2 regions of the Streptomyces sp. NBC_01450 genome follow, and region 1 is predicted to be linked to the other one. Evidence: riboswitches for the same ligand, from Rfam matches in the RefSeq annotation. Region 1 holds a riboswitch; the other holds the start of a gene.
What was found. A riboswitch is a leader RNA that binds a small molecule or an ion and turns the genes downstream of it on or off. The one in region 1 is predicted to bind thiamine pyrophosphate.
Positions count from the first base shown of each region.

Region 2: linked by a shared signal. The riboswitch ahead of thiO (glycine oxidase ThiO) and the one ahead of OG568_RS09545 (purine-cytosine permease family protein) in region 1 are both predicted to bind thiamine pyrophosphate.

Region 1 is NZ_CP109480.1:2,070,488-2,074,426, forward strand. Features, by position in the region: gene OG568_RS09545 (purine-cytosine permease family protein) at 1-1,378, opposite strand, end outside; TPP riboswitch at 1,368-1,462, opposite strand; partial or broken gene OG568_RS09550 (maleylacetate reductase) at 1,540-1,701, opposite strand; gene OG568_RS09555 (SH3 domain-containing protein) at 1,952-2,299, opposite strand; gene OG568_RS09560 (class I SAM-dependent methyltransferase) at 2,466-3,209, shown strand; gene OG568_RS09565 (NPP1 family protein) at 3,345-3,939, opposite strand, start outside.
Region 2 is NZ_CP109480.1:8,050,305-8,054,243, reverse strand. Features, by position in the region: gene OG568_RS35775 (NAD(P)/FAD-dependent oxidoreductase) at 1-524, opposite strand, end outside; gene OG568_RS35770 (hypothetical protein) at 557-907, opposite strand; TPP riboswitch at 960-1,071, shown strand; gene thiO (glycine oxidase ThiO) at 1,069-2,274, shown strand; gene thiS (sulfur carrier protein ThiS) at 2,271-2,471, shown strand; gene OG568_RS35755 (thiazole synthase) at 2,475-3,269, shown strand; gene pknB (Stk1 family PASTA domain-containing Ser/Thr kinase) at 3,549-3,939, shown strand, end outside.

The sequences.
Region 1 (3,939 bases):
AGACCAGCAGGGCCGCGACGAACGCCACCCCGTAGGCGAGGTCGGCGCCGTGCAGGGCATGCGCGACCGGGCCGACGTACAGGCTGGTGCTCATGAACGGCACCGCCGCGGCGAAGGCGGCGGCGAACGCCACGAGCGCGGGCCACCACGGCTGCGGGCGGGCGCTCTCGACGGCCAGGTCCACGGGGCCACGGCCGCGGGCCCTGGCCCGGGCGCGCCAGTCGACGGCGACGATCGCGACGAACCCGGGAATCCAGTAGCCGACGAACAGCAGGACGTTCTGGAAGCGGGCCGTGGTGTCGGCCGCGTGCATCCACAGCACGAGCGGGAAGCCGAGGACGGCGGCCAGCGCGGCGGCGGCCGGGCGCGGCAGCCGTACGCCCATGGTCTGCAGGGCGAGGGAGCCGCTGTAGTCGTTCATGGCGTTGCTGCTCAGCGCGGCGAGCGCCACGGCGAGCAGACCGAACGCGCCGAGGGCGCCGCCGCCGAGCAGGGTGTCGACGCCGCGGGCGGTCTGGTCGGTGAAGACGGCCGCGCCCCACAGTCCCAGCGCCTGGACGGCCACGAAGGACACGCTGATGCCGGCCAGGGTGTACCAGAACATGCGCGGGCGGGACGCCGTGGGCGGCAGGTAGCGGCTGAAGTCGCTCGCGTACGGCGCCCACGACAGTGCCAGGCTGAGGGCGATCGTGCAGGTCAGGACGAAGGCACCGGCCTGGTCGGCGCCGTGCGCGGTGGCGGTGGGGGCGGTGTGGGCGCCGCTCAGGAGCTTCACGGTCAGGGCCACGAACGCGGCGCCGAGGGCGAAGGTCATCACGGTCTGGAGCCGGTGGATCACCTCGTAGCCGAGGACGCCGAGCGCCCCCTGCACCGCCATCATGACGAGCACGCCCAGCCAGAACGGCCAGCCGCACAACTGGGCCAGCGCGTCCCCGCCGAAGAGGCCGATCAACGCGTCCCAGGCGATGGACGACAGCCACTGCAGGGCACCGGGGACGACCACGGCCCGGCCGAACGCGAGCCGGGCGAGCGGCAGCTGTCCGGCGCCGGTCCGGCTCCCCCAGGTGCCGAGGTACGCGGTCGGTACCGCCCCCAGGAGGGTGCCCAGCACGACGGCGGCGAGCGCGGTGGAGAAGTCCAGGCCGAGCGCGATGCCGACGGTGCCGGTGAACACGCCGGTCATGGTCAGGTTGGGGGCGAACCACACGGTGAACAGACGGCCCGGGCCGCCGTAGCGGTGGTCCTCCGGGACCGGGGCGATTCCGCGCGCCTCGACATGCAGATCCCCGGGGGCGGTGGGCATCCGCCCGTCGAAAACGCCCTGCGGGCCTCCGACGGCCACCTCGCCGCGAGCGTTACGGGCATACGGCAACGACATGAGACATCCCTCCGCCAGTCCTAACTGGTTCAGGTTCGACGGGTGTGATCTCAGCCCTCGTGCGGGGCACCCCGTGTCCGGTTCGGCGGTCAGGATAGCCCGGGCGACGCGTACGCCGCAGTGGGGAGGGGTCCGCGCTGCCCGTACGGCCCCGCGCCCTACGCGCCGGCGCTCGGCTCCACGCCCTCGTAGGCCGCCGTCAGCAGCGCCGGCACACCGTCCACGGTGAGCTCGGGGTCGTAGACGACGCTGCGGGGCTGGACGACGGGGTCGCGTCCGGTGCGCTTGGCGCCATGCTCGGTGAGGCCCCAGACCGGGGTCACGACCTGGACATCCCGCTCGACTTCTCGTGCGACACCCAGCCCGCGCGGATCGTCTTCCGGATCCGAGGCCCCACACGATCTCCACCCGGTGCGAGATCCTTCGGCCCCTTGAGCGGTCGACGGTGTGGCGGCCCGTGACCCGGGCCCGGCAGAACCTGGACTGGCGCGCTGTGCGGGGGGCTCGCTGACGGCTCCTGGACGCAGTACGGTGCCCGACCCCGGGTCGGGGTCGGGCACCGCGAGTGGTCGGTCAGCAGGTGGCCGAGGCCGGCAGGCCGCCGTACTGGTCGCCCTTGAGGTAGACGGCGCTCACATAGCCCTCGGCCAATCGCACCCAGACGTCGTTGACGTAACCGTTGTCGCGGATGGTCTCGCCGTGGGTCCAGCAGGAGGCGCCGCGCGGCTGCCCGGCGGTGACGTGCCCGGCGATGCCGGTGGTGGTCGAGGGCCCGTAGCGGACGTTGACGTTCACGTACGGTGTGACGGCGTAGGGCAGTCCCGCCGCCGCGGCCTGCGCCCCGGCCGCGCCGGTCAGCAGCAGTCCGGTGGCCAGCGCGGCGACCCCCGCCGTGGCGAACGCCTTGGTCCTCATCCTCATGGTCATGCTGTCCTTCCCCGTGGTGGAGTCCGGGTGTGTTCCCGGGCCGGACCGTGCGGCCCGACTCGGTCACTCCCAGGCCCACCATGCAGGCCCGACGCCCGGGGCGGAACATCTTTCGACGACACTCGAAACGTCCAAGCGGTCCTGGTATGTCGATGAACGCGTGAACACCGACGGCCACCGGATGCTCTCGACGGTCCTGCCGCACAATGGGGCGATGATCGACGGTACTTCGCCGACAGCAGCCCCACCTCCACCCGGGTTGATCGAGGACGACGAGCTGGCCGGCCATTCCGTGGTGGCCAACAGCACCAAGAACCGCGAACGGGTCCTGGCAGGCGACAGCTACGCCCGCGAACTCGGCTTCTCCCCCGCCGAGTTCCTGAACGAACACGGCCCCGCCCCGTCGTGGCTGGACCTGTGCAGCGGAGAGGGACTCGCCCTCCGCGAGGCCGCGCGGCAACTGCCCCGGGCCGTCATCACGGGCGTGGACCTGGTCGGCCCGCTGCGGCGGACCGCGCTGCCCGACGGCCTCGAACTCATCACCGCCGACCTCGGCCGGTGGTCGCCGGACCGCCGCTACGACCTCATCACCTGCGTCCACGGGCTGCACTACATCGGCGACCGGCTCGCCCTGCTGGAGCGGGCCGCCTCCTGGCTCACCGGCACCGGTCTGCTGGTCGCCCATCTCGATCCCTCGACGCTGCGGCGCCCCGACGGAAGCGACGCCTCCCGCCCGGTCCTGACAGCGCTGCGGGCCGCCGGCTTCCACTACTCGGCCCGCCATCACCGCCTCAGTCTGCGGGGCGGCCGCCCCGTCACCCTGCCCTTCGCCTACCTCGGCGCCGACCCGCACGCCGGCCCCAACTACACCGGTCAGCCGGCCGTCGCCTCGTACTACCGCTGAGCCCGGGACGACCCCCGAGAACGGTCAAGAGGCTGTATCGGTATGTCCGATACAGCCTCTGACTCGCGACTTCACAAGGAGCCGGGCGACATCAGTGCCGGGCATGCGCCCGTCAGCGCCTTTGCCGCATACCTCTCAGGCATTGGGGTCGAACGAGATTCCCGCGGGCATGGAATGGGCGAGGGCGTACTCGAAATCCCCGTCCTTGATCTTGATCGTGGCTTCGCCGAAATCCGCGTTCATGAGTTTGTCCCGGAAACCGTCGGGATATCCGTTCCACCCGACGAGGCGAGGAAAGAACCAGCCGCCAGTGGCGTTCTCCGGAGGCTCGTCGTTGGTGTTGGCGAACCGGAAGTCATGAGTGGAAACGCCGTCCTTGTGATACACGATCTTGGGATGGGTGCCGTCGAAGCGCACCGACGAACTGGACGCCACCTGGTAACTGGAGTGCTGGGACACCGAGACGTACTGGACCTGGTTGTTGTTGATCCACACCACGACGTGCTCCCAGTCGTGGGTGTGCCCGATGGCCGCGGGCCCGAGCGTGGCCTGGTCCTTCTCGAAGTAGCTGGCGTACACGACGGCGCACCAGCCGTTGTTGCACTTCTCGCGTGAATACGTGTTGGCGTTTGCCAGTTGCGCGCTGTCGTGGCAATGGCCGTTGACGTCACCGCCCAGCCGCAGCCCGGGGTTGATGGTGCCGTCGGCGCCGATGGCCGCCGTGGCGTAG
Region 2 (3,939 bases), 6.0 Mb from region 1:
GTCACCACGCACCCGGCGTCACGCGCCGCCGTCGCGAACTCCGCACCGATCCAGCCCGCCCCGACGACCACGATGTCGTGCTGCTGGGCCAGCACGGGGCGCAGCCGCTCGGCGTCGTCCAGGGTCCGCAGCAGATGGACGCCGGGCACTCCCTGCGCGCCGGGCAGCTGGATCGGCTCCGCGCCGGTCGCCAGGACCAGGACGTCGTAGGGCACCGGTCCCGCCTCGGTGTCCAGCTCATGGTCCGCGGGGCGCACACCCAGCGCCTCGCAGCCGAGCCGGAGTTCGATGCCCAGTGCCTCGAAGTCGATGTCGAAGGCGGAGCCCTCGGCCTTGCCGAGCAGCACCGCCTTGGACAGCGGCGGCCGGTCGTACGGCTGGTGCGGCTCGGCGCCGATCAGCGTCACGTCCCCGGTGAACCCCTGTTCGCGCAGGGCGACCGCCGTCTGCACGCCGGCCATGCCCGCGCCCACGATGACGACCCGCCGTGCCGTACGCCCCTGTGCCCGCGTCTGCTCGCTCACCTGATCACCATAGACAACTGACAATCTGTCAGTCAGGGGACGTGCGCAGTGACCTGTTCCACAACGCTCGTCCCGCTCCCGTCCTGGGACTCCCACGCCCAGGTCTCCTCCAGGCGCACCCGTCCGTCGGTCAGCTCCACGACCACGGACACGCAGTGGCCCGACGAGGTGCTGCCGTCGTGCTTCAGCTGCACGTACCGGAAGTCGAGGCGGTCGCCCTCCCGCGTCCCCACGAGGTGACCGCGTACGACGTCCCCGCCCGTGTACTCGGCCCAGATCTCGCCGTCCTTCTCGTGGTACGTGAACCGGGTGCGCGTACCGACCTGCCCGGGGGCCTGGTCGGCGACCGGGGCGAGGACGAGGCCGTCGAGCGAACGGGCCATGGACGGAGGCTCCCTTACTGAGACATACGGCGTGGGGCTAGGGTGGCCAACGTAAAGCACTCGCGGGAGCCCGGACGTACCGGGCTGAGAGGGAGGCTGGCGGCCTCCGACCGTACGAACCTGATCCGGGTCATGCCGGCGAAGGGAGGGGCTGGACGCCCATGTCGCCTACGCGTACACCTGCACGTTCATCGGATGCGCCGTCATCGGACGCACGTGCTTCAGACGTCCTCGTCATCGGCGGCGGGATCATCGGTCTCGTGACCGCCTGGCGGGCCGCGCAGCGCGGGTTCACCGTCACGGTCGTGGACCCCGAGCCGGGCGGCGGGGCCGCACGGGTGGCCGCCGGAATGCTCGCCGCCGTCACCGAGCTGCACTACGGCGAGCAGACCCTGCTGGGCCTGAACCTGGCCTCCGCGCGCCGCTATCCCGACTTCGTGGCGGAACTCACCGAGGCGAGCGGCCAGGACCTCGGCTACCGCCGGTGCGGCACGCTGGCCGTCGCGATGGACGCCGACGACCGCGCTCACCTGCGCGAACTGCATGCCCTGCAACACCGCTCGGGGCTCGAGTCGGAGTGGCTCAGCGGCCGGGAGTGCCGTCGTCTGGAACCAATGCTCGCGCCCGGCGTGCGCGGCGGGCTGCGGGTCGACGGCGACCACCAGATCGACCCGCGCCGGCTCGCGAAGGCCCTGGTCACGGCGTGCGAGCGGGCCGGAGTGGAGTTCCACCGGACGTGGGCGGAGCGCCTGACCGTCGTGGGGGACCGGGCCGCCGGGGTCGTCACGACGGGTGGTGAGCGGCTGGCGGCGGGGCAGGTGGTGCTCGCCGCCGGGAGCCACAGCGGGGAGCTCGCGGGCGTTCCCGACGCCGTACTGCCGCCCGTGCGGCCCGTGAAGGGGCAGGTGCTGCGGCTGACCGTGCCGAAGCGGTACGCGCCGTTCCTGAGCCGGACCGTGCGGGCCGTGGTGCGCGGCAGCCAGGTCTATCTGGTGCCGCGCGAGAACGGTGAGCTCGTCGTGGGCGCCACCAGCGAGGAGCTGGGCTGGGACACGACGGTGACCGCGGGCGGGGTGTACGAGCTGCTGCGCGACGCGCACGAGCTGGTGCCCGGGATCACCGAGCTGCCGCTCACCGAGACCCGCGCCGGCCTGCGGCCCGGGTCGCCCGACAACGCGCCGCTACTCGGCCCGACCGCGCTCGACGGGCTGCTGCTGGCCACCGGGCACTACCGCAACGGCGTCCTGCTCACACCCGTCACGGGGGACGTCATGGCGCACGTCCTGACCACCGGGGAACTCCCGGAAGAGGCCCGCCCCTTCACCCCCGGGCGCTTCAGCACAGCACTCACGGAGCAGACCGTATGAACATCTTCGTCAACGGAGAGCGACGGCTCGTCGCCACCGACACGGCCCTCGACACGCTCGTCGCCACCCTCACCGTCGCGCCCTCCGGCATCGCCGCCGCGCTCAACGAGACCGTCGTCCCACGGGCGCAGTGGTCGTGCACGGCCCTCTCCGAGGGAGACCGCGTCGAAGTCCTCACCGCAGTCCAAGGAGGCTGAACCATGGCCGACGATCCGTTCGTCCTCGGAGGTACGTCCTTCTCGTCCCGGCTGATCATGGGTACGGGGGGTGCGCCCAGCCTCGACGTCCTGGAGCGGTCGCTCGTCGCGTCCGGCACGGAGCTGACGACGGTCGCGATGCGGCGGGTGGATCCCGCGGCGCACGGCTCGGTGCTGTCCGTGCTCGACAAGCTGGGCATCCGGGTGCTGCCGAACACGGCCGGGTGTTTCACGGCGGGCGAGGCCGTCCTGACCGCGCGCCTCGCGCGCGAGGCGCTCGGTACGGAGCTGATCAAGCTGGAGGTCATCGCCGACGAGCGGACCCTGCTGCCGGATCCGATCGAGTTGCTGGACGCCGCCGAGACCCTCGTCGACGACGGGTTCACCGTGCTGCCGTACACCAACGACGATCCTGTGCTCGCACGGAAGCTGGAGGACGTGGGGTGCGCGGCGGTCATGCCGCTCGGGTCGCCCATCGGGTCCGGTCTCGGCATCCGCAACCCGCACAACTTCCAGCTGATCGTGGAGCACGCGCGTGTGCCGGTGATTCTGGACGCGGGGGCCGGTACGGCGTCGGATGCGGCGTTCGCGATGGAGCTCGGGTGCGCGGGGGTCATGCTGGCGTCGGCCGTGACCCGGGCGCAGGAGCCGGTACTGATGGCCGAGGGCATGAGGCACGCGGTGGAAGCCGGGCGGCTCGCCTGGCGTGCGGGGCGGATTCCTCGGCGGCACTTCGCCTCCGCGTCGTCCCCTGCGGAGGGGCTGGCGCGGTTGGATCCTGAGCGTCCTGCTTTCTAGGCATCCGGCGCCGGTGTGTTCTTTCTCCCGCCCGCGCACCGCCCGTTTCCAGTCGGCTGGAAAGTGTGCGTCGCCTGTGGGGGTGGAGCGTCGTTGGCGGCTGCGGGGGGGGCGGAGGGGGCGGCTGCGGGGGCGGGGGCCGCTCGGTTTGCGTCTCTGTGCACCGCGTGTGGAACCCATCGATCACCCGTACGAGATGCGTCACAGGTCGGCTGCAGTCCCGCTCCGGAATCGGCCGGAAGGGTGGGGGTGACAGTGGCGGCTCGTAGACTCGCCTGCGTGGATACGACCCTTCAGGACCCGCTTGTCGGGCAGGTGCTCGACGGCCGCTACCGCGTGGACGCGCGGATCGCGGTCGGCGGGATGGCCACGGTCTACCGGGCCCTGGACACCCGCCTCGACCGCGTGCTCGCGCTCAAGGTGATGCACCCGACGCTGGCCGCCGACGGCTCGTTCGTCGAGCGTTTCATCCGGGAGGCCAAGTCGGTGGCCCGGCTCGCGCACCCCAACGTGGTGCAGGTCTTCGACCAGGGCACGGACGGGTCGTACGTCTATCTGGCCATGGAGTACGTCGCCGGCTGCACCCTGCGCGACGTACTGCGGGAGCGCGGGGCGCTGCAGCCGCGGGCCGCCCTGGACGTCCTGGAACCGGTGCTCGCCGCGCTCGGCG